DNA from 2 places in the Bacillus sp. K7 genome. Region 1 is predicted to be linked to the other one. Evidence: a T-box and tRNA genes for the amino acid it is inferred to sense, from the RefSeq annotation. Region 1 holds a T-box; the other holds one or more tRNA genes.
The links. The T-box of region 1 lies ahead of ileS (isoleucine--tRNA ligase). A T-box ahead of a tRNA ligase gene usually reads a tRNA of that ligase, here a tRNA-Ile.

Region 1 (11,544 bases):
GTCACTCGAATATCCGCTTCTGTTTTTTCACCATTTTCGTTAAGTATCCAGCCGTTTTTAATGAGATATGACATACGCTGCTTCTCCTCTTTTCACTTTGGTTTGTAAGGCACGCTGTATCACTGCCATTCTGATAAATACGCCGTTTTGCATTTGCTTGAAGATTCTTGATTTTTCGCTTTCTACTAAGCTGTCATCAATCTCCACTCCTCTGTTTACCGGAGCAGGATGCATAATGATCGCATGCTGCTTCATACGCTCAGCCCGTTCTACGGTCAAGCCGTATTTGTTTAAATAACCGTCTTGGCTACGAGCGGACTGATGTCTTTCATTTTGAATGCGCAGCAGCATCACGACATCGGAAGACTCAACTGCTTCATCCATTGAGACATATGTGCCGAATGTGTTTTCTTCATCTTGCCATTCCGAAGGACCGGAAAACAGTACGCGGGCACCCAGTCTTGCCAAAACCTCCGCATTCGACCTTGCCACTCTGCTGTGCTTGATATCGCCGTGAATGGAGACGGTAAGACCTTTGAATGTATTGAACTCTTCATAAATCGTCATGACATCAAGCAGTGATTGTGTCGGATGCTGGCCGCATCCGTCCCCGGCATTCAGAATCGGAATATTCACCTGGCTGGCAAGCTCTTTATAGTACTCATCTTCACTGTGCCTGATGACGCATACGTCCACACCGATTGATTCAAGCGTCCGGATGGTGTCATATAGGGTTTCGCCTTTTTGCACGCTTGTGCTTGTTCCATCAAGGTTCAGGACATTCATGCCCAGCTTTTTTTCCGCGACTTCGAAGCTAAACCGTGTTCTTGTGCTCGGTTCAAAAAACAGGTTCGCTGCAAATTTCCCCGCAAGCCAATTGTCTGTTTTTCCGCTTTTGAGATCGTGTGCTGTTTGAAGCAAATCTTTGATTTCCTCAGTGCTGAGTTCACTCATCGTCGTTAAATGCTTCATGTTCTTTCCCCTCTCATTTCAACTTTAAGGCTGAAAAAAACCCCGGTCTAAGATAGACTCGGGGTATGGTTAAATAGAGGGCAGCATTGAAGCTTCCTTCTCTTCATAACCCTTCCAAGCCTCTCTGGACTTTCATTAAAAGGTTTTAAATATGATGTTGTTCAGATGTATCCACCTGCTCTTCTTTCGCCTGCGGAAGAATCAGGTTTAAAATGACACCGACAATCGCAGCAAGCGCCATTCCTGATACTTGGAATCCTCCTTGAGACACTTGGATAAACGCGCCTCCTACACCGATCACAAGGATAACCGATGTGATAATGAGGTTTCTGTTGTTTTCATAATCAATTCTGTTGTCAATCAGCATTCTCAGGCCGCTCGAAGCGATGATTCCGAACAGCAGGAAGGAGACGCCTCCCATGACCGCTGACGGCACTGAACTGATCAGCGCTGAGATTTTGCCGATAAAGCCGAAGCATAATGCAATCACTGCAGCGCCGCCGATGACAAAGACGCTGAATACTCTTGTAATGGCCAGCACGCCAATGTTTTCTCCGTAAGTCGTTGTCGGCGGACCGCCGATCAGGGAAGCCAGAATTGTCGCCACGCTGTCACCCATGATGGAGCGATGAAGCCCCGGCTTTTTAATGAAATCTTGTCCGACAACTTTGCTTAGCACCATTTGATGGCCGATATGCTCAGACATTGTCACAAACGCGACAGGAACCATGGCCGCTGCGATGCCGAGTGTTATTGACGGTGAATAGTCTTTGAACGGGATGATAAATTCAGGCACTGCAAACCATTTCGCGTCAAGCACCGGCTGGAAGTTGACAATCCCTTGTGTAAGGGCAAATAGGTATCCGCCGATAATGCCAATCAGAACCGGTATCAGGCTTAAAAATCCTCGCAAGTAAATTGCGCATATAATCGTGATGGCCAGCGTAACCCCTGCGACACTAAAATGCTTTAAGCTGTAGACCAATTCACTCGCGTTCGGATCAGCGTACATCGCCATGTTTACCGCAGTGCTTGCCAGCCCCAGCCCGATGACGATAATAACAGGGCCTACGACTACAGGAGGGAGAACCTTCATCAGCCAGCCTGTTCCTAGCTGCCTGATCAATAAGGCAATCAGCCCATACACTAACCCCGCAAGAAACGCTCCGACCATGGCCGCTCCCGGCCCGCCGGTCGCTTTGACCAGTATGATCGGAGAAATAAAAGCGAAGGATGAACCGAGATACGCAGGAATTTGCCCTTTCGTAATGAGAAGGTAAGCCAGTGTCCCGATGCCGCTTGTCACCAATGCCACTGCAGGACTCATTCCGACCAGCTTCGGAACCAAAATCGTTGAACCAAACATGGCAAACAAATGCTGCAGGCTGAATGAAACCCACGAGAAAGGTGTCGGGACATCCCTGACTCCTAAATTTACTTTTTTCTTACTCATGATGATTTTCCCCCTGATTGTTAACTTTATATTAGGATGACTCAATGACTGTATAAAAAAACCTCTTTGCTATTTTTACGCAAAGAGGCATACAAAGTCCTGCCGAATACGCTCGGGACTTTGTTTTTGTACCTCTTTGCAACCTCTCTGGATTGCCTTTAAAAAGGTGATCTATTATTCATTTTCATAAATGGCCACGAGATCGTTTTGATCTACCTCATGAAGCTGAACCATTACCTTTTCAGCCTTTGATGTCGGGATGTTTTTCCCGATATAATCCGCTCGGATCGGCAGCTCCCGGTGCCCTCTGTCAACAAGCACAGCCAGCTGAATGGAGGAAGGTCTGCCTACATCAACGAGTGCATCCATGCCTGCTCTGACCGTTCTTCCGGTATATAGGACATCATCAACAAGAATAACTTTTTGATCGTTGATGTCTACCGGAATATCTGCACCTTTCACAAGCGGCTCCTCGTTGCTCGTTTTTTTGGAAAGATCGTCTCTGTAAAGAGTAATATCAATTTCACCGACTGTTACAGGACTTCCTTCAATCTGCTCGATTCGTTCCGCAAGGCGTTTCGCCAAGTAAATTCCTCTTGTCTTGATCCCAACAAGGATGCAGTTATTCATTCCTTTATTGCGTTCGATCATTTCGTGAGCAATTCTGGTCAGCGCCCGTCTGATTGCTTGTTCGTCGAGAATGACAGCTTTTTGATTCAATGTGTGACACCTCACAGTTCATATAGAAGAAAAAACCCCTCTTGCCAGAGCATAGAGGGGTTTTAGGACAAGGTACGCGCCAACACACGCATCCCGTCTATCCGTTATCCTTCTCAGCCTCTCTGGACTGTTTTAAAGAATCTATTCAGCTTCGTTTATTATTTCAGAAAAGAAACAGCCTGTCAATCGTTTTTTCTGAGGCTTTCGATTAATTGTGCCATATCGTCCGGAAGCGGCGCTTCAAATTCGACATATTCACCGGTGCGAGGATGATCAAAACCTAAAATGCCGGCGTGGAGGGCCTGGCCGTTAAAATCAATCGTTTTTCTGGGCCCGTATTTTGGATCGCCCGCTAATGGAAATCCGATATATTTCATATGCACACGAATTTGGTGCGTTCTTCCTGTTTCAAGCTGGCATTCCACCAGCGTAAAATCTTGAAAACGCTCAAGTACATGAAAATGAGTGACGGCGTTTTTGCCATCACGCGCTACAGTCATGCTTTGACGGTCTTTCTTGTCCCGGCCGATCGGCGCGTCAATAGTGCCGTCATCGTGAGAAATAAGCCCGTGGACAACCGCCGTATATTTACGCGTAACCGTTTTGTTGACCAATTGGTTCACGAGTGACTCATGCGCCATATCATTTTTCGCCACCATCAATAAGCCGGACGTGTCCTTATCGATTCTGTGAACAATCCCCGGACGCATCACGCCATTAATGCCGGAAAGATCCGTGCAATGAGCCATAAGGCCGTTTACAAGTGTCCCCGTAAGATGCCCGGGGGCTGGGTGAACAACCATTCCGCGAGGTTTATTGACGACCAGCACATCCTGGTCTTCATAATAAATATCAAGATCCATAGGTTCTGCCAGCACGTCGAGCGCTTCTGGCTCAGGTACAGTGACAGTCACCTGATCACCCGGCTGAATTTTATAATTGGATTTTACGGGGCTTCCGTTTACGACAATTTGTCCGTCTTTCACCCATTGCTGCACCTGGGTTCTCGACCAATCATTCTCAGTCGATGCCAGAAATTTATCAATCCGCTCACTTTTTTGTTCTTCTGAGGCGGTTATATCAATTTGATTCATGCTATTGCTCCTTTTTCTTTTTCCCGCTGTCCAACAGCATTTGTATAAATAAAAGCATGACGCCGACACATAGTGAAGAGTCCGCGATATTAAAAATCGGGTAATTGTAATCCACAATGATGACATGGATAAAATCCACAACTTCCTGTCTGAAGACCCTGTCGATGAAGTTGCCGATGGCACCGCCAAGCATAAGTCCGAGAGCTACGCCAAGAAGCCTTTGTCCTTTAGTATAACGCTGTATGTAATAAACAATGCCAATAATAACCGCGGTTGTAATGAGGTAGAAAAACCACATCTGACCGGCCAATATCCCCCATGCAGCACCCGTATTGCGATGGGAGGTGATATAGAATACCTGATCAATGATCGGAATGCTTTGTCCAAGCTCCATGTTCTTGACGACTAGCCATTTTGTCAATTGATCGGCTGCAATAATAAGAAGTGCAATGATATAATACAGCACAAACGTTCCTCCAGTTTACGGTTACTTTAATCCATTATGCATTTTATCAATAAAAAGCACCGGAGTAAAGATATATCAGGCATATAAACCAGACAGGCACTGTTATTCATACAGTGCCTGTCCATATTCGATATCCGTTGATTTCCACAGCGGAAGCGTTTTTTTTTCAAATTGGACAGAATAAATAAAATCGTTTGCTGTACGGGCTGTCGGCAGTACAGCAAGCTTTGAAAGAGGAATGGGAGCCCCAGATTCTTCACAATATCCGAATGTGCCGTTTTCGATTTTGGACAAAGCGAGAAGAACGTCTTGAAGCTCTTCTTTAATGTGATAGACCAGAGTTGCTTTTTGTTTATGATTGATTGCTGCTTGCGGGCTTGTTGAAGCCTGAAAGCAAGAATACTCAAATAATCTCGACTGTAATTCTTCTTTCATTAGAAGAAGTTCCGTATAAATTGCGGTCAGTTGATCATTCATTCATCACAACTCCTGCTCTTAACGTAATACCTATATTGTTGCCTGTGAATGATGATCTAAAGCCCATAAGATTTTTCCTGCCGTTCTAAACGATGTCACTCTTGGCACAAAAAAAGCCCGGCTTTTACGCCAGGCTATTTTTCATTAATTTTGATAGTATTTTTCAACGATTTCAGCGTTTCGCAATGAAAGTGTAGGATATTTCGGATTTGCCCCCACGTCTTTTGAAATCACTCGGGATCTTTCACACATTTCGCCTTCGGCTTTCTCGACAGCGATTTTACCTGTCGCGAAGCTTTGCGCATCGTTCGGCGCTTCATTTTCTTCGCTGATTGTCAGTTCAGAAACAATAAACAGCTGAGAAAGATTTTCTTTAATCGAAGCCAAGAGCTCTTGGTTTTCTTTGTTTGGATACAGTTTCAAGTTCGCTTCCAATGATTTACCGATAATTTTTTCATTCCGGGCAGTTTCTAATGCTTTTAGCACATCGTCACGGAAAGTCAAAAAGCGGTCAAATTTATCTTCTGTCATTTCACTGTTTGGAACCGCGATTGTTTCCGGCATATCTGTCAGCTGAACGCTCTGCTCTTCAACAAATGCTAAATGAGCCCATAATTCGTCAGCGGTATGAGGAAGGATAGGCGCTGAAAGCTTCACTAATGCTAGAAGCGTTTCATAGAATACCGTCTGCATGCTGCGTCTGTCCGGATGATCCGCATGCTCGATGTAGACAATATCTTTTGCGAAATCAAGATAGAATGAGCTCAATTCGATTGTGCAGAAATTATGGATGCTGTGGTACACAACTGCAAATTCATACTCATCATACGCTTTTTTCACTTTGTCAATCAATTTGTTCAGCTTAATCAGCATATACTGATCCACTTCGCGAAGATCTTCGACAGCCACCGCATTCGTTTTTGGATCAAAGTCGAATAGGTTGCCGTGAAGGAAACGGAACGTATTGCGGATTTTACGGTATACTTCAGCAACCTGCTTTAGGATTGCGTCTGACACGCGAACATCCGCCTGATAATCAACTGAAGACACCCATAATCTCAAGATATCGGCACCAAGCTGTTTCATAACTTTAGCTGGAACAACGACGTTACCGATTGATTTACTCATCTTGCGCCCTTCTCCATCCAGTGCGAAACCATGGCTGAGCACACCTTTATATGGCGCCTTTCCTGTTACGGCTACCGCTGTAGAAAGAGATGAGTTAAACCAGCCGCGATATTGGTCAGATCCTTCAAGGTATAAATCAGCCGGTCGAACGAGGTCTTCACGCTCTTCAAGCACCGCTTGATGGGAAGAGCCTGAATCAAACCAAACATCCATGATGTCCTGTTCTTTTGTGAACGTGCCGTTCGGGCTGCCAGGATGCGTAAAGCCTTCCGGAAGAAGATCCTTCGCTTCTTTTTCAAACCAGATGTTTGATCCGTGCTGTCTGAACAATTCAGAAACATGTTCAATGGTTTCATCTGTAATAATCGGTTCTCCGTTTTCAGCATAGAAAACCGGGATCGGCACACCCCACGCACGCTGTCTGGAAATACACCAGTCTCCGCGGTCACGAACCATGTTGTGCAAACGCTGCTCGCCCCATTCAGGGACCCATTTGGTTTCTTTAATGGCATCCAGCAGGTCTGATCTGAAATCTTTAATTGAAGCAAACCATTGCGCTGTCGCTCTGAAAATGGTTGGTTTTTTTGTTCTCCAATCGTGCGGATAAGAGTGGGTAATGAATTCAAGCTTCACAAGCGCGCCTTTTTCATCAAGCTGCTGTGTGATCGCTTTGTTCGCATCATCATAGAACATGCCTTCAAAGCCTGGCGCTTCGCTTGTCATGACACCTTTTGCATCAACCGGACATAGTACATCCAGACCGTATTTTTGGCCGATGATAAAGTCATCTTCCCCGTGTCCCGGCGCAGTATGAACACAGCCTGTTCCGGCATCAGTTGTTACGTGTTCGCCAAGCATTACAAGAGAGTCTCTGCCATATAGCGGGTGTTCGGCGACAATGTTCTCAAGGTCTTTCCCTTTGATCGTTCTTGTCACTTCATACTGATCAAACCCACATGCAGACGCCACATTTTCCACTAAAGCACTTGCTACAACAAAACGGTCTTCTCCTACTGCAATCACGCTGTACTCAAGGTCAGGATGCACCGAAATTCCGAGGTTCGCCGGAATTGTCCAAGGCGTTGTTGTCCAAATGATGATGCGCTCGCCGCTGTCCAGAACGCCTTTTCCGTCTTTCACACCGAAAGCAACGTAAATAGATGCAGAGCGTTTGTCTTGATATTCGATCTCGGCTTCAGCCAACGCAGACTCACTTGAAGGTGACCAGTTAACCGGTTTAAGACCTTTATAAATGTAGCCTCGTTTTGCCATCTCACCAAAAACGCGGATTTGCTGCGCTTCGTATTCCGGTTTTAATGTCACATATGGGTTTTCCCAATCACCGCGGACACCAAGGCGCTTGAACTGCTCACGCTGGCCCTCGATTTGCTTCCAAGCGTACTCTTCGCACAGTTTGCGGAATTCCGCTACAGACATTTCTTTGCGGTTGACTTTTTTGTTTTTTGTAAGGGCTGTTTCAATCGGCAACCCGTGTGTATCCCAGCCCGGTACATACGGCGCGTTGTAGCCGCTCATTGATTTGTAGCGGACAATAAAGTCCTTTAAAATCTTGTTAAGCGCGTGGCCCATATGGATATCGCCGTTTGCATACGGAGGTCCGTCATGTAAAACAAATTTCGGGCGGTCTTTCGTCCGTTCTTGCACAAGACGGTAGATATCCTCTTCTTCCCATTTCTTTTGCATATCAGGCTCACGATTTGGCAAATTTCCTCGCATCGGGAAATCTGTTTTCGGCATTAAGAGCGTGTCTTTAAAATCCATTTTCATTCCTCCACTGCATTTTTTCAGAAAATAAAAAAAGCCCTCTCATCCCATAAGGGACGAGAAAGCTTATCTCGCGGTACCACCCTTTTAGAAAAAGCAAACAGGCGCTTTTTCCTCTCGAGCATCGTAACGTGATGAGCGTCCTAACCTACTGATAGTTCAGAAAGGAAACTTAAGGGCTGATCTACATGATTCCGGCCATCCCGGACTCTCACCATCTCCGGGTCGCTATGAAAGCCTGAAGGAAACATGACTGTCCCTTTCAACCGTCTTTTCATCTGAATTTATGAACGTATTATATTCGACAAGCTAAGAACATGTCAAGGCAATCAGAGAATTTATTCCTTTTCCTCAAATACTGCGTCGACTTCATACTCAAGCAGATGATCCCAATCGTCATTTTTCAGAAGATCGAGCTGAGCTTCAATCAGCATTTGGAAACGTGTTCTGAATACTTTAGACTGTTTTTTCAGCTCTTCAATTTCCATGGCGATTTTTCTTGATTTTGATAAAGATTCGTTAATAATGCGATCAGCGTTTTTCTCCGCTTCCCGAACGATCAGCTTTGCTTCTTTTTGAGAATTGCGTTTTACGTCTTCAGCCGCCTCTTGAGCAACTAAAATCGATTTATTCAGCGTTTCTTCAATATTGGCAAAGTGTCCGATTCTTTCATCAAGTTCATTGACTTTCGCTTCCAGCTCCGTTTTCTTACGGAGAACAATTTCGTAATCTTTTCTGACTTGCGCTAGGAATTCATTTACTTCATCTTCATCATATCCGCGAAAGCTTTTTGTAAACGTCTTGTTGTGAATATCATTTGGCGTTAATGGCATGATGCCACCTCCATTTTTACATTTCAGTACGGTTATCTAGTTCACATTATAAAACAAATTTTGCACAGATGGAGAAAAAAACTGAAAAACCGACTATTTTTGTCGCTCAAACGTTACTCTCCATTTGTCTTTTTTGGTTTTTCCTTCGATTTTTGTTAAGCTGCAACGGCCAAAGCTTCTGATAGACAGCATGTCCCCTTCTGCCACTATGTATGAAGGATCTTCAACTACCTTCCAGTTCACTTTCACGAGGCCGTTTTTTACAAGCGTCTGTGATTTCTGGCGGGATTGTCTGCTCATAGAGGCGCAGACGGCGTCAAGCCTTAAAGAAGAAACCGTGTCATCTCTTATTTCGACATCAACTGCTGGAATGTTAAGGTCTGACAAGTCAATTTTCTCAAGGCTGACCGCCGCTTTCCCTGCTTGGGTCAGCTGTGCCGCCACAAAATCAGCGGTATCGGCTGAGACAATCAATTGCACTGCCGTCTCAGAAAACACGATATCACCAAATTTTTGCCGCTTTAAGCCTATGCCCATCAATGCACCAAGCAGAGCACGGTGATCTACTGAGACAAATTTTTCAGCGTACCGGACGTGAAATGCCTGCAATTCAAAATCCGACTCTTCCGGAGTGATGTACTCTGGATACAGGATCGCCCGTTTCCGCTCCGCTCTGTCATAGCCTCCGGAAAAAGCAAGTCCAACATCGGCCTGTCCCGTAACAGCAGAGAGGATGACCTGCTCTCGAGGGTCTAAAAAGTCGGTCAGCTTCATTCTGTACTGTTCCTGGACAATTCTTTTCCATTCGAGCGCCTGGTCTATAAAGGCCCGCTCGTCTTTTCTGAAGTGCTGATAGATATCGCTCATCGTCTTTCCCTTCTATGTAAAGAGGCTTGGCTGCTGCCAAGCCCCTATCAAACTGTCACTTTAAAACGCAATCATGCGATAAAGCCCCCACAAGCCGGTTGTCGCAAACCGAAGCACAAGAATAGCCACAATCGGTGAAATATCGAGCATTCCGATTGGCGGGATGATTTTTCTGAATGGTTCGAGATACGGTTCACAAATCTGGGCTAAAAACCGCCCGACCGCTGTTTCTCTTGTACTCGGCACCCATGACATAAAAATATATATGATCAGGGCAAATGAGTATATTGTAATTAATAAGCTTAAAACCGAAAAAACTTGATAAAGGATCATCTCGCTTTACCACCTCTGATGTTCGTCTTCAGATATGAGCTCAGAAATTGTGCCTGATACGTCTACGTTGTCAGGCGTGCAGAGAAAAATATCAGAGCCGATCCTTTGAATATCGCCGCCGATGGCATAAACGGTTCCGCTTAGAAAGTCAACAATTCGCTTAGCCTGGTCATGCTGGATCCGCTGAAGATTGACGACAACTGCCCGCCGGTTTTTCAAATGGTCTGCTATTTCCTGCGCCTCCGCATAAACGCGCGGCTCACTCAACACCACTTTAGAGGATTTCTGAACACTTTGCAAGCTCACTACATTCTGTTTGCCCGCAGGTTTTTGGGCAGCGTAAGCCGGCTTTTCTTTTTGCTCCTGCTCCCCGTCAGATTCCCGCTCTGTCTCAATATATTCATATTCGTATTCTTCATCTTCCATTGAGAAAAAGTTTTTCAGTTTATTTTTCATACTCATTGCTGTACACCCCCTGTTTCATTTCCGACTAACGATGAGCCGATTCTAATATAAGTAGCCCCTTCTTCAATTGCAATTTCAAAATCATTTGACATGCCCATCGACAGTTCTGTACACGGAGCGTTCGGCTGTTTTAGCTCCTGAACCTGGTCACGGAGTTCTCTCAGCGCTTTGAAACAGCTTCTGATCTGATCTTGATCATCAGTCAGCGGAGCCATTGTCATCAGTCCGGCCACAACGATATGGCCAAAACCGGAAAGCTCCTGTATGAATGGAATGACTTCCTCTTTTTTTATGCCGTGTTTAGAAGGCTCAAGAGAGGTATTGACCTGCACAAAGCACTTGACAGTACCTTCAGCCCGTTTTTCAATTTTTTTCGCTAATGAGAGCCGGTCTAAGGAATGGATATAAGAAACCGCATTGACAACGGCTTTTGCTTTTCTTGATTGCAGACTGCCGATAAAATGCCATTCCGGATTCCCTTTTATGATTTCCTGTTTGCGGAGCAGTTCCGCGTCCCGGTTCTCTCCGAGGCAGGTGATGCCCGCATCCACTGCCTCCTGTGCTCTTTCAGGCGATACATATTTCGTGACTGCAATAACCGTAACTTCATCGGAGCTGCGGCCCGATCTGTTACATGCTTCGTTTATTCGTTCGTTTATATGTCGTAAATGATCAACAACACGCAAGATCTTTTATGCCTCCTTCATTCCGATAAAGGACATCATCCGTCCAGTTTTCCCCTGATCGCGGCGGTGTGAATAGAAAAGAGACGGCTCACTTTCCGTGCATAAACCGCTGACAGAGATCTGTTCATTTGCCAAACCGCTGTCGATCAGTATGAGGCGGTTCAGTTCTTTCAAGTCAAGCTGATATTGTCCCTGTCCCGTCTGATTTACGGCACGTTCTGCCGAAACCGGCAATGCGCGGACAGCATTCATGACTCGATCGTCT
Region 2 (11,544 bases), 1.3 Mb from region 1:
AAAAAAGTTGTTGACGAAATGGAAGCGAAATGTTATATTAGTAAAGCTGCTTCATTAAGAGGCAACGAAATGATCTTTGAAAACTAAACAAGACAAAACGTACCTGTTAATTCATTTTTATAAATCGCACAGCGATGTGCGTAGTCAGGGGCCTGCGCGATGCAGGTCATGCAGATGTTGTCACAGGATGTGACGAGCTTAATCTGCGCTCCATTACTTTATGGAGAGTTTGATCCTGGCTCAGGACGAACGCTGGCGGCGTGCCTAATACATGCAAGTCGAGCGGACAGATGGGAGCTTGCTCCCTGATGTTAGCGGCGGACGGGTGAGTAACACGTGGGTAACCTGCCTGTAAGACTGGGATAACTCCGGGAAACCGGGGCTAATACCGGATGCTTGTTTGAACCGCATGGTTCAAACATAAAAGGTGGCTTCGGCTACCACTTACAGATGGACCCGCGGCGCATTAGCTAGTTGGTGAGGTAATGGCTCACCAAGGCAACGATGCGTAGCCGACCTGAGAGGGTGATCGGCCACACTGGGACTGAGACACGGCCCAGACTCCTACGGGAGGCAGCAGTAGGGAATCTTCCGCAATGGACGAAAGTCTGACGGAGCAACGCCGCGTGAGTGATGAAGGTTTTCGGATCGTAAAGCTCTGTTGTTAGGGAAGAACAAGTGCCGTTCAAATAGGGCGGCACCTTGACGGTACCTAACCAGAAAGCCACGGCTAACTACGTGCCAGCAGCCGCGGTAATACGTAGGTGGCAAGCGTTGTCCGGAATTATTGGGCGTAAAGGGCTCGCAGGCGGTTTCTTAAGTCTGATGTGAAAGCCCCCGGCTCAACCGGGGAGGGTCATTGGAAACTGGGGAACTTGAGTGCAGAAGAGGAGAGTGGAATTCCACGTGTAGCGGTGAAATGCGTAGAGATGTGGAGGAACACCAGTGGCGAAGGCGACTCTCTGGTCTGTAACTGACGCTGAGGAGCGAAAGCGTGGGGAGCGAACAGGATTAGATACCCTGGTAGTCCACGCCGTAAACGATGAGTGCTAAGTGTTAGGGGGTTTCCGCCCCTTAGTGCTGCAGCTAACGCATTAAGCACTCCGCCTGGGGAGTACGGTCGCAAGACTGAAACTCAAAGGAATTGACGGGGGCCCGCACAAGCGGTGGAGCATGTGGTTTAATTCGAAGCAACGCGAAGAACCTTACCAGGTCTTGACATCCTCTGACAATCCTAGAGATAGGACGTCCCCTTCGGGGGCAGAGTGACAGGTGGTGCATGGTTGTCGTCAGCTCGTGTCGTGAGATGTTGGGTTAAGTCCCGCAACGAGCGCAACCCTTGATCTTAGTTGCCAGCATTCAGTTGGGCACTCTAAGGTGACTGCCGGTGACAAACCGGAGGAAGGTGGGGATGACGTCAAATCATCATGCCCCTTATGACCTGGGCTACACACGTGCTACAATGGACAGAACAAAGGGCAGCGAAACCGCGAGGTTAAGCCAATCCCACAAATCTGTTCTCAGTTCGGATCGCAGTCTGCAACTCGACTGCGTGAAGCTGGAATCGCTAGTAATCGCGGATCAGCATGCCGCGGTGAATACGTTCCCGGGCCTTGTACACACCGCCCGTCACACCACGAGAGTTTGTAACACCCGAAGTCGGTGAGGTAACCTTTTAGGAGCCAGCCGCCGAAGGTGGGACAGATGATTGGGGTGAAGTCGTAACAAGGTAGCCGTATCGGAAGGTGCGGCTGGATCACCTCCTTTCTAAGGATATATTACGGAATATAAGACCTTGGGTCTTATAAACAGAACGTTCCCTGTCTTGTTTAGTTTTGAAGGATCATTCCTTCAGACATAGGGGCACCTGCTAAATGCGCCACATCGTGTGGCAACGCATGTGTTAGCATGTCCTATGCGTTGTTCTTTGAAAACTAGATAACAGTAGACATCACATTCAATTAGTAAGACAAGATATCACATGGTGATTCTTTTTAACGGTTAAGTTAGAAAGGGCGCACGGTGGATGCCTTGGCACTAGGAGCCGATGAAGGACGGGACGAACACCGATATGCTTCGGGGAGCTGTAAGCAAGCTTTGATCCGGAGATTTCCGAATGGGGAAACCCACCACTCGTAATGGAGTGGTATCCATATCTGAATTCATAGGATATGAGAAGGCAGACCCGGGGAACTGAAACATCTAAGTACCCGGAGGAAGAGAAAGCAAATGCGATTCCCTGAGTAGCGGCGAGCGAAACGGGATTAGCCCAAACCAAGAGGCTTGCCTCTTGGGGTTGTAGGACACTCTGTACGGAGTTACAAAGGAACGAGGTAGATGAAGAGGTCTGGAAAGGCCCGCCATAGGAGGTAACAGCCCTGTAGTCAAAACTTCGTTCTCTCCTGAGTGGATCCTGAGTACGGCGGAACACGTGAAATTCCGTCGGAATCCGGGAGGACCATCTCCCAAGGCTAAATACTCCCTAGTGACCGATAGTGAACCAGTACCGTGAGGGAAAGGTGAAAAGCACCCCGGAAGGGGAGTGAAAGAGATCCTGAAACCGTGTGCCTACAAGTAGTCAGAGCCCGTTAACGGGTGATGGCGTGCCTTTTGTAGAATGAACCGGCGAGTTACGATCCCGTGCAAGGTTAAGCAGAAGATGCGGAGCCGCAGCGAAAGCGAGTCTGAATAGGGCGCATGAGTACGTGGTCGTAGACCCGAAACCAGGTGATCTACCCATGTCCAGGGTGAAGTTCAGGTAACACTGAATGGAGGCCCGAACCCACGCACGTTGAAAAGTGCGGGGATGAGGTGTGGGTAGGGGTGAAATGCCAATCGAACCTGGAGATAGCTGGTTCTCTCCGAAATAGCTTTAGGGCTAGCCTCAAGGTAAGAGTCTTGGAGGTAGAGCACTGATTGGACTAGGGGCCCCTACCGGGTTACCGAATTCAGTCAAACTCCGAATGCCAATGACTTATCCTTGGGAGTCAGACTGCGAGTGATAAGATCCGTAGTCGAAAGGGAAACAGCCCAGACCGCCAGCTAAGGTCCCAAAGTATACGTTAAGTGGAAAAGGATGTGGAGTTGCTTAGACAACCAGGATGTTGGCTTAGAAGCAGCCACCATTTAAAGAGTGCGTAATAGCTCACTGGTCGAGTGACTCTGCGCCGAAAATGTACCGGGGCTAAACGTATCACCGAAGCTGCGGACTGTTCTTCGAACAGTGGTAGGAGAGCGTTCTAAGGGCTGTGAAGCCAGACCGGAAGGACTGGTGGAGCGCTTAGAAGTGAGAATGCCGGTATGAGTAGCGAAAGAGGGGTGAGAATCCCCTCCACCGAATGCCTAAGGTTTCCTGAGGAAGGCTCGTCCGCTCAGGGTTAGTCGGGACCTAAGCCGAGGCCGAAAGGCGTAGGCGATGGACAACAGGTTGATATTCCTGTACCACCTCCTCACCATTTGAGCAATGGGGGGACGCAGGAGGATAGGGTAAGCGCGGTATTGGATATCCGCGTCCAAGCAGTTAGGCTGGGAAATAGGCAAATCCGTTTCCCATAAGGCTGAGCTGTGATGGCGAGCGAAATATAGTAGCGAAGTTCCTGATTCCACACTGCCAAGAAAAGCCTCTAGCGAGGTGAGAGGTGCCCGTACCGCAAACCGACACAGGTAGGCGAGGAGAGAATCCTAAGGTGATCGAGAGAACTCTCGTTAAGGAACTCGGCAAAATGACCCCGTAACTTCGGGAGAAGGGGTGCTCTGTTAGGGTGCAAGCCCGAGAGAGCCGCAGTGAATAGGCCCAGGCGACTGTTTAGCAAAAACACAGGTCTCTGCGAAGCCGTAAGGCGAAGTATAGGGGCTGACGCCTGCCCGGTGCTGGAAGGTTAAGAGGAGCGCTTAGCGTAAGCGAAGGTGCGAATTGAAGCCCCAGTAAACGGCGGCCGTAACTATAACGGTCCTAAGGTAGCGAAATTCCTTGTCGGGTAAGTTCCGACCCGCACGAAAGGCGCAACGATCTGGGCACTGTCTCAACGAGAGACTCGGTGAAATTATAGTACCTGTGAAGATGCAGGTTACCCGCGACAGGACGGAAAGACCCCGTGGAGCTTTACTGCAGCCTGATATTGAATGTTGGTACAGCTTGTACAGGATAGGTAGGAGCCTTGGAAACCGGAGCGCCAGCTTCGGTGGAGGCATCGGTGGGATACTACCCTGGCTGTATTGACCTTCTAACCCGCCGCCCTTATCGGGCGGGGAGACAGTGTCAGGTGGGCAGTTTGACTGGGGCGGTCGCCTCCTAAAAGGTAACGGAGGCGCCCAAAGGTTCCCTCAGAATGGTTGGAAATCATTCGCAGAGTGTAAAGGCACAAGGGAGCTTGACTGCGAGACCTACAAGTCGAGCAGGGACGAAAGTCGGGCTTAGTGATCCGGTGGTTCCGCATGGAAGGGCCATCGCTCAACGGATAAAAGCTACCCCGGGGATAACAGGCTTATCTCCCCCAAGAGTCCACATCGACGGGGAGGTTTGGCACCTCGATGTCGGCTCATCGCATCCTGGGGCTGTAGTCGGTCCCAAGGGTTGGGCTGTTCGCCCATTAAAGCGGTACGCGAGCTGGGTTCAGAACGTCGTGAGACAGTTCGGTCCCTATCCGTCGCGGGCGCAGGAAATTTGAGAGGAGCTGTCCTTAGTACGAGAGGACCGGGATGGACGCACCGCTGGTGTACCAGTTGTTCTGCCAAGGGCATCGCTGGGTAGCTATGTGCGGACGGGATAAGTGCTGAAAGCATCTAAGCATGAAGCCCCCCTCAAGATGAGATTTCCCATTCCGCAAGGAAGTAAGATCCCTGAAAGATGATCAGGTTGATAGGTCTGAGGTGGAAGTGTGGCGACACATGGAGCTGACAGATACTAATCGATCGAGGACTTAACCACATTTTGATTGATGTCACATCTGTTATCTAGTTTTGAGAGAACACTCTCTAAAAGGCGGAAAGAAACTCCGCTAAGGGCTCTCACATCCTGTGAGAAACGCCCAGTACCTTCATCATGAAGGCATTTGTTTGGTGGCGATAGCGAAGAGGTCACACCCGTTCCCATGCCGAACACGGAAGTTAAGCTCTTCAGCGCCGATGGTAGTCGGGGGTTTCCCCCTGTGAGAGTAGGACGCCGCCAAGCAGTTGCACGCTAGTGCAATAATGGAGGATTAGCTCAGCTGGGAGAGCATCTGCCTTACAAGCAGAGGGTCGGCGGTTCGAGCCCGTCATCCTCCACCATTCTTTATTGTACATATCGGTTTTACATATACGCCGGTGTAGCTCAATTGGTAGAGCAACTGACTTGTAATCAGTAGGTTGGGGGTTCAAGTCCTCTTGCCGGCACCACTTTTATATGATATAATATTCAAGTCTCTTGTAAGAAGAGCCATTAGCTCAGTTGGTAGAGCATCTGACTTTTAATCAGAGGGTCGAAGGTTCGAGTCCTTCATGGCTCACCATTTACATGTTGCGGATGTGGCGGAATTGGCAGACGCGCTAGAATCAGGCTCTAGTGTCTTTACAGACGTGGGGGTTCAAGTCCCTTCATCCGCACCATTTCTGCGGAAGTAGTTCAGTGGTAGAACACCACCTTGCCAAGGTGGGGGTCGCGGGTTCGAATCCCGTCTTCCGCTCCAACTATACCATCCACGCCGGGGTGGTGGAATTGGCAGACACACAGGACTTAAAATCCTGCGGTAGGTGACTACCGTGCCGGTTCAAGTCCGGCCCTCGGCATTAAGTTTTGCGCCCGTAGCTCAATTGGATAGAGCGTTTGACTACGGATCAAAAGGTTAGGGGTTCGACTCCTCTCGGGCGCGCCATGATCTACATGAAATCGGGAAGTAGCTCAGCTTGGTAGAGCACATGGTTTGGGACCATGGGGTCGCAGGTTCGAATCCTGTCTTCCCGACCATTCTTGGGGCCTTAGCTCAGCTGGGAGAGCGCCTGCTTTGCACGCAGGAGGTCAGCGGTTCGATCCCGCTAGGCTCCACTTGGTTTCAATAAATATTTGGCGGTGTAGCTCAGCTGGCTAGAGCGTACGGTTCATACCCGTGAGGTCGGGGGTTCGATCCCCTCCGCCGCTACCAATGGACCTTTAGCTCAGTTGGTTAGAGCAGACGGCTCATAACCGTCCGGTCGTAGGTTCGAGTCCTACAAGGTCCACCACTATACGGAGGAATACCCAAGTCTGGCTGAAGGGATCGGTCTTGAAAACCGACAGGGGTGTCAAAGCCCGCGGGGGTTCGAATCCCTCTTCCTCCGCCATATCTATTCTTAATCATCGCGGGGTGGAGCAGTTCGGTAGCTCGTCGGGCTCATAACCCGAAGGTCGCAGGTTCAAATCCTGCCCCCGCAACCAAAATATGCGAATGAAAAATAAAGTGCCCGAAGGGCTCAATAAAAAAGATTCACATACTATTAAAATGGTCCGGTAGTTCAGTTGGTTAGAATGCCTGCCTGTCACGCAGGAGGTCGCGGGTTCGAGTCCCGTCCGGACCGCCATTTAAATAATACTTAGGCTCGGTAGCTCAGTTGGTAGAGCAACGGACTGAAAATCCGTGTGTCGGCGGTTCGATTCCGTCCCGAGCCACCATTTATCAATATATATTTTGGCGGTTGTGGCGAAGTGGTTAACGCACCAGATTGTGGCTCTGGCATTCGTGGGTTCGATTCCCATCAATCGCCCCAAATAAAAATTGCGGGTGTAGTTTAGTGGTAAAACCTCAGCCTTCCAAGCTGATGTCGTGGGTTCGATTCCCATCACCCGCTCCATTTCTATATTGTCATGGGCCTGTAGCTCAGCTGGTTAGAGCGCACGCCTGATAAGCGTGAGGTCGATGGTTCGAGTCCATTCAGGCCCACCATGACTTTTATATTCCACAGTAGCTCAGTGGTAGAGCTATCGGCTGTTAACCGATCGGTCGCAGGTTCGAATCCTGCCTGTGGAGCCAAATGGAGAAGTACTCAAGTGGCTGAAGAGGCGCCCCTGCTAAGGGTGTAGGTCGTGTAAGCGGCGCGAGGGTTCAAATCCCTCCTTCTCCGCCATATAATGAAAAATGGAAGTCTTCACTCATCGGCCCGTTGGTCAAGCGGTTAAGACACCGCCCTTTCACGGCGGTAACACGGGTTCGAATCCCGTACGGGTCATCCCAAAAACCTTGCATATCCTGCAAGGTTTTTTATTTTATCATCATGTTATGCCTTAGATTTCGTTCTTATTCTATAAACAGCCAACAAAAATCTCCATATCTTTTGTTTTTCTTCGGAAAAAGAAGTTAAATGTCAATAAGTATAAGCGCTTTCATGAAAGGGCTTTTTTTTATTTCTGCGAATAAATATTATAAATGAAAACTATGATGTCAGAAAGGATGATTACATGGCCGCCGCCAGCCCGTCAGCACATGATGTTTATCTTTTTCACGAAGGCAGTCTGTATAGAAGCTATCAACTATTTGGCTCGCATTATCGCGAGCTGAATAGCCAAAGCGGATATGAATTCTGTGTGTGGGCGCCTCATGCGTCAGTAGTTCGAGTGGCTGGGGATTTTAACAGCTGGTCAGGAGAACAGCATGTGATGCATAGAGTGAATGATAACGGCATTTGGACGTTATTTATTCCAGGTCTAGAGCAACAGGAACGATATAAATATGAAATCGTGACTCATAGCGGTGAGATTAGGCTGAAAGCAGATCCATACGCCTTTTATTCAGAAGTCCGGCCTCACACAGCATCACTTACGTACAATCTGACGGGATATAAATGGAAAGACCAAAAATGGCAAAAGAAACAACAGGATATGACGCTGTATGAGAAACCTATTTTTATTTATGAACTGCATCTTGGGTCTTGGAAGAAACATTCTGATGGCAGGCATTATACCTATAAAGATTTAAGCCAGTCGCTTATTCCTTATATCAAAAAGCATGGGTTTACCCATATCGAACTGCTTCCGGTGTATGAGCATCCTTATGATCGTTCATGGGGATATCAAGGAACGGGTTATTACAGCCCGACAAGCAGGTTTGGCACGCCGCATGATCTGATGAAGTTTGTGGATGAATGCCATCAAGAGAACATCGGAGTCATTCTGGATTGGGTTCCGGGACATTTTTGTAAAGATGCACATGGCCTTTATATGTTTGATGGAGAGCCTCTTTATGAATATCAAGATGAACGTGATCGGGAGAACGGGCTATGGGGCACAGCTAACTTTGATCTGGGAAAACCGGAAGTTCATAGTTTTTTAATTTCTAATGCGTTGTACTGGGCGGAACTCTATCATATAGATGGACTTAGGGTTGATGCAGTGGCTAACATCCTGTATTGGCCAAATCAGGATGAACGCCATCCGAATCCATATGCTGTTGAATTTCTACAAAAACTTAATCAAACAATGAGAGAGGCATATCCGCATGTCATGATGATTGCGGAAGATTCGACGGAATGGCCTCACGTGACAAGTGCCGCTGAGGAAGGAGGGCTCGGTTTTCATTTTAAATGGAATATGGGCTGGATGAATGACGTTCTGACATACATGGAAACGCCCCCAGAAGAAAGGCGGTATTGTCATCAGCTTATTTCTTTTTCATTATTGTATGCGTTTAGTGAACATTTTGTATTGCCGTTTTCACATGATGAAGTCGTTTACGGCAAAAAATCAATTCTTAATAAAATGCCTGGCGACTATTGGCAGAAATTTGCCCAGTATCGGCTTTTGCTCGGTTATATGACGGCTCACCCCGGTAAGAAATTGATTTTTATGGGTTCAGAATTTGCACAATTTGATGAATGGAAAGACACAGAGCAGCTTGATTGGTTTTTGGACTCCTTCCCCATGCATCGGAAAGCCAGCGTTTTTACGCAAGATCTTCTCCGCTTTTATCAAAAAAGCAAAATCCTTTATGAACATGACCATCGTGCACAGTCGTTTGAATGGATTGATGTCCATAATGACAAACAATCGATCTTTTCTTTTATTCGTTATGGCAAAAAGCACGGTGAGGCGCTTGTCATCATTTGTAATTTTACACCCGCGGTCTATCAGCAATATGATGTTGGTGTTCCTTTTCTTACCCAATATATCGAGGTCCTGAACAGCGACAGAGAAGCATATGGAGGCTCAGGGCAAATCAACAAAAAGCCGTTAGCGGCCAAAAAGGGAGCTTTACATCATAAACCGGGTTATATCACAATGACCATCCCCCCTTACGGCATTTCGATTTTACGGGCGGTTAAAAAAGAGGAGAGATGAAATCATGAAAAAACAATGTGTGGCCATGCTCCTTGCCGGCGGGAAGGGCAGCCGTCTCAACGGTTTAACAAAACATATGGCGAAACCGGCTGTATCTTTTGGGGGGAAATACAGGATTATTGATTTTACGCTCAGCAACTGTTCCAATTCTGGTATTGACACAGTGGGAATTTTAACACAATATCAGCCGCTCGAGTTGAATTCCTATATTGGCATCGGCAGCGCATGGGACCTTGACAGATATAATGGCGGCGTGACGGTTTTACCTCCCTATGCCAAGTCATCTGAGGTCAAATGGTATAAAGGGACGGCAAGCGCCATTTATGAGAATCTCAATTATTTAAAACAGTATGATCCTGAGTATGTGCTGATTTTATCTGGAGATCACATCTACAAAATGGACTACGGCAAAATGCTTGATTTTCATATTGAAAAGAATGCGGATGTAACGATTTCTGTTATTGAAGTGAGCTGGGAGGAAGCAAGCCGGTTCGGCATTATGAAGACCAATGCAGATGGGACGATTACACATTTCGATGAAAAGCCCCAATTCCCAAAGAGCAATCTCGCCTCAATGGGAATTTATATATTCAATTGGCCGCTTTTGAAACAGTACCTCGAGATGGATGACCGGAACCCGTATTCAAGCCACGACTTCGGCAAAGACATTATTCCTTTGCTTTTAGAGGAGAAAAAGAAGCTATCTGCTTATCCGTTCAAAGGATATTGGAAGGATGTCGGAACAGTGCAGAGTTTGTGGGAAGCCAATATGGATCTGTTAAAAGAAGACTCGGAGTTAAAGCTGTTTGAACGGAAATGGAAAATTTACTCCGTTAATCCGAATCAGCCTCCGCAATTTATTTCATCTGACGCGCAGGTTCATGATTCGCTTGTGAACGAAGGCTGTGTTGTGTATGGAAATGTGTCTCATTCCGTTCTTTTTCAAGGTGTTACTGTCGGTAAGCATGCGACTGTCGCATCGTCGGTTATTATGCCGGATGTGACGATCGGCGAGCATGTAGTGATTGAAAATGCCATTGTTCCTAATGGCATGGTGCTTCCAGATGGCGCAGTGATTCGGTCCGAAAAAGACATTCAGGAGGTGCTGCTCGTTTCAGAGGAATTTGTAGAAAAAGAATTGATCTAATACTGAAGAGGAGGCAGAGCCATTGTTCAATAACCAAATGTTAGGTGTTATAGATGAAACCACATATAAGCATTCTCTTCAGGATTTAACGGCACAGCGGTCGCTGGGGGCGATTCCTTTTGCCGGAAGGTACCGCCTGATCGATTTTATGCTATCCAACATGGTGAATGCGGATATTAGGAGTGTCGCAATTTTTCCGAAGTATCGCTATCGTTCGCTTATGGATCATCTTGGAGCAGGCAAGGAATGGGATTTGCATCGGAAAAAGGATGGCCTCTTTTTTTTCCCGTCGCCCCACCTTCACCAAGAATATGATGAATTCGGTTCCTTTCGACAGTTTTCCGACCATCTTGATTACTTCCGCAGAAGCACACAACAGTATGCTGTCATCTCCAACAGTCATACCGTATGCAACATTCAATTTCAATATGTGCTGAAACGCCATATGGAGATTGGCTGCGACGTCACCGAGGTATTTCAGGACGGCCAATCGCTGCAAATCTATATCATGTCTACAACGCTTTTACAGGATCTGATTTACGGACATAGTGAAAAAGGCTATAAAACCATTCATGAAGCTGTCGAAAAAGAATCCTCCTCATTGAGCATTTGCCCGTATGAATATTCAGGTTATTCCGCTGTCATTGATTCGGTAGAAAAGTATTATACCCACAGTATGGAGCTCATTCAGCCTCGGTTTTGGCAGCAGGTGTTTTTGCCGCAGCAGCCGATTTATACAAAAGTAAAGGATGAGCCGCCGACGAAATACGGAAAGCACAGCAGTGTCAAACATTCCTTGGTGGCAAACGGCTGTGTGCTTGAAGGAGAGGTTGAAAACTGCATTTTGTTCAGGGGGATTCATGTCGGAAAGGGAACGAAGCTGAAAAACTGCATTATTATGCAAAAAACACAGATTGGCGAGGATTGTCTGTTAGAGCAGGTGATTTCTGATAAGGACGTTAAAATTGGCAATTCGACTGAGGCTGCGGGAACAGCCGAACAGCCGCTGGTATTAAGAAAAGGGTTTGTCCAAGGAGAGCTGATGAATTCTTGAAGATATTGTTTGCTGTATCAGAATGTACGCCGTTTGTTAAATCAGGAGGCCTTGCCGATG

Region 2: it has a tRNA-Ile gene. The T-box ahead of ileS (isoleucine--tRNA ligase) is inferred to sense a tRNA for this amino acid. The anticodon was not compared.

The regions. Positions count from the first base shown of each region.
Region 1 is NZ_CP096406.1:1,603,863-1,615,406, reverse strand. It holds gene M1D98_RS08210 (dihydroorotase) at 1-74, opposite strand, end outside; gene M1D98_RS08205 (aspartate carbamoyltransferase catalytic subunit) at 58-972, opposite strand; gene pyrP (uracil permease PyrP) at 1,118-2,425, opposite strand; gene pyrR (bifunctional pyrimidine operon transcriptional regulator/uracil phosphoribosyltransferase) at 2,600-3,145, opposite strand; gene M1D98_RS08190 (RluA family pseudouridine synthase) at 3,328-4,239, opposite strand; gene lspA (signal peptidase II) at 4,241-4,705, opposite strand; gene ylyA (sporulation-related RNA polymerase-binding protein YlyA) at 4,808-5,182, opposite strand; gene ileS (isoleucine--tRNA ligase) at 5,327-8,092, opposite strand; T-box leader at 8,145-8,371, opposite strand; gene divIVA (septum site-determining protein DivIVA) at 8,434-8,928, opposite strand; gene M1D98_RS08165 (YlmH/Sll1252 family protein) at 9,022-9,795, opposite strand; gene M1D98_RS08160 (YggT family protein) at 9,856-10,128, opposite strand; gene sepF (cell division protein SepF) at 10,135-10,590, opposite strand; gene M1D98_RS08150 (YggS family pyridoxal phosphate-dependent enzyme) at 10,587-11,279, opposite strand; gene pgeF (peptidoglycan editing factor PgeF) at 11,286-11,544, opposite strand, start outside.
Region 2 is NZ_CP096406.1:2,865,661-2,877,204, reverse strand. It holds rRNA gene M1D98_RS14760 (16S ribosomal RNA) at 218-1,767, shown strand; rRNA gene M1D98_RS14755 (23S ribosomal RNA) at 2,000-4,927, shown strand; rRNA gene rrf (5S ribosomal RNA) at 5,055-5,170, shown strand; tRNA gene M1D98_RS14745 (tRNA-Val) at 5,193-5,268, shown strand; tRNA gene M1D98_RS14740 (tRNA-Thr) at 5,301-5,376, shown strand; tRNA gene M1D98_RS14735 (tRNA-Lys) at 5,414-5,489, shown strand; tRNA gene M1D98_RS14730 (tRNA-Leu) at 5,500-5,586, shown strand; tRNA gene M1D98_RS14725 (tRNA-Gly) at 5,592-5,666, shown strand; tRNA gene M1D98_RS14720 (tRNA-Leu) at 5,681-5,766, shown strand; tRNA gene M1D98_RS14715 (tRNA-Arg) at 5,776-5,852, shown strand; tRNA gene M1D98_RS14710 (tRNA-Pro) at 5,868-5,944, shown strand; tRNA gene M1D98_RS14705 (tRNA-Ala) at 5,950-6,022, shown strand; tRNA gene M1D98_RS14700 (tRNA-Met) at 6,043-6,119, shown strand; tRNA gene M1D98_RS14695 (tRNA-Ile) at 6,122-6,198, shown strand; tRNA gene M1D98_RS14690 (tRNA-Ser) at 6,205-6,297, shown strand; tRNA gene M1D98_RS14685 (tRNA-Met) at 6,315-6,391, shown strand; tRNA gene M1D98_RS14680 (tRNA-Asp) at 6,458-6,534, shown strand; tRNA gene M1D98_RS14675 (tRNA-Phe) at 6,550-6,625, shown strand; tRNA gene M1D98_RS14670 (tRNA-His) at 6,645-6,720, shown strand; tRNA gene M1D98_RS14665 (tRNA-Gly) at 6,731-6,804, shown strand; tRNA gene M1D98_RS14660 (tRNA-Ile) at 6,820-6,896, shown strand; tRNA gene M1D98_RS14655 (tRNA-Asn) at 6,909-6,983, shown strand; tRNA gene M1D98_RS14650 (tRNA-Ser) at 6,987-7,077, shown strand; tRNA gene M1D98_RS14645 (tRNA-Glu) at 7,108-7,179, shown strand; gene glgB (1,4-alpha-glucan branching enzyme) at 7,409-9,283, shown strand; gene M1D98_RS14635 (glucose-1-phosphate adenylyltransferase) at 9,288-10,430, shown strand; gene glgD (glucose-1-phosphate adenylyltransferase subunit GlgD) at 10,453-11,484, shown strand; gene glgA (glycogen synthase GlgA) at 11,481-11,544, shown strand, end outside.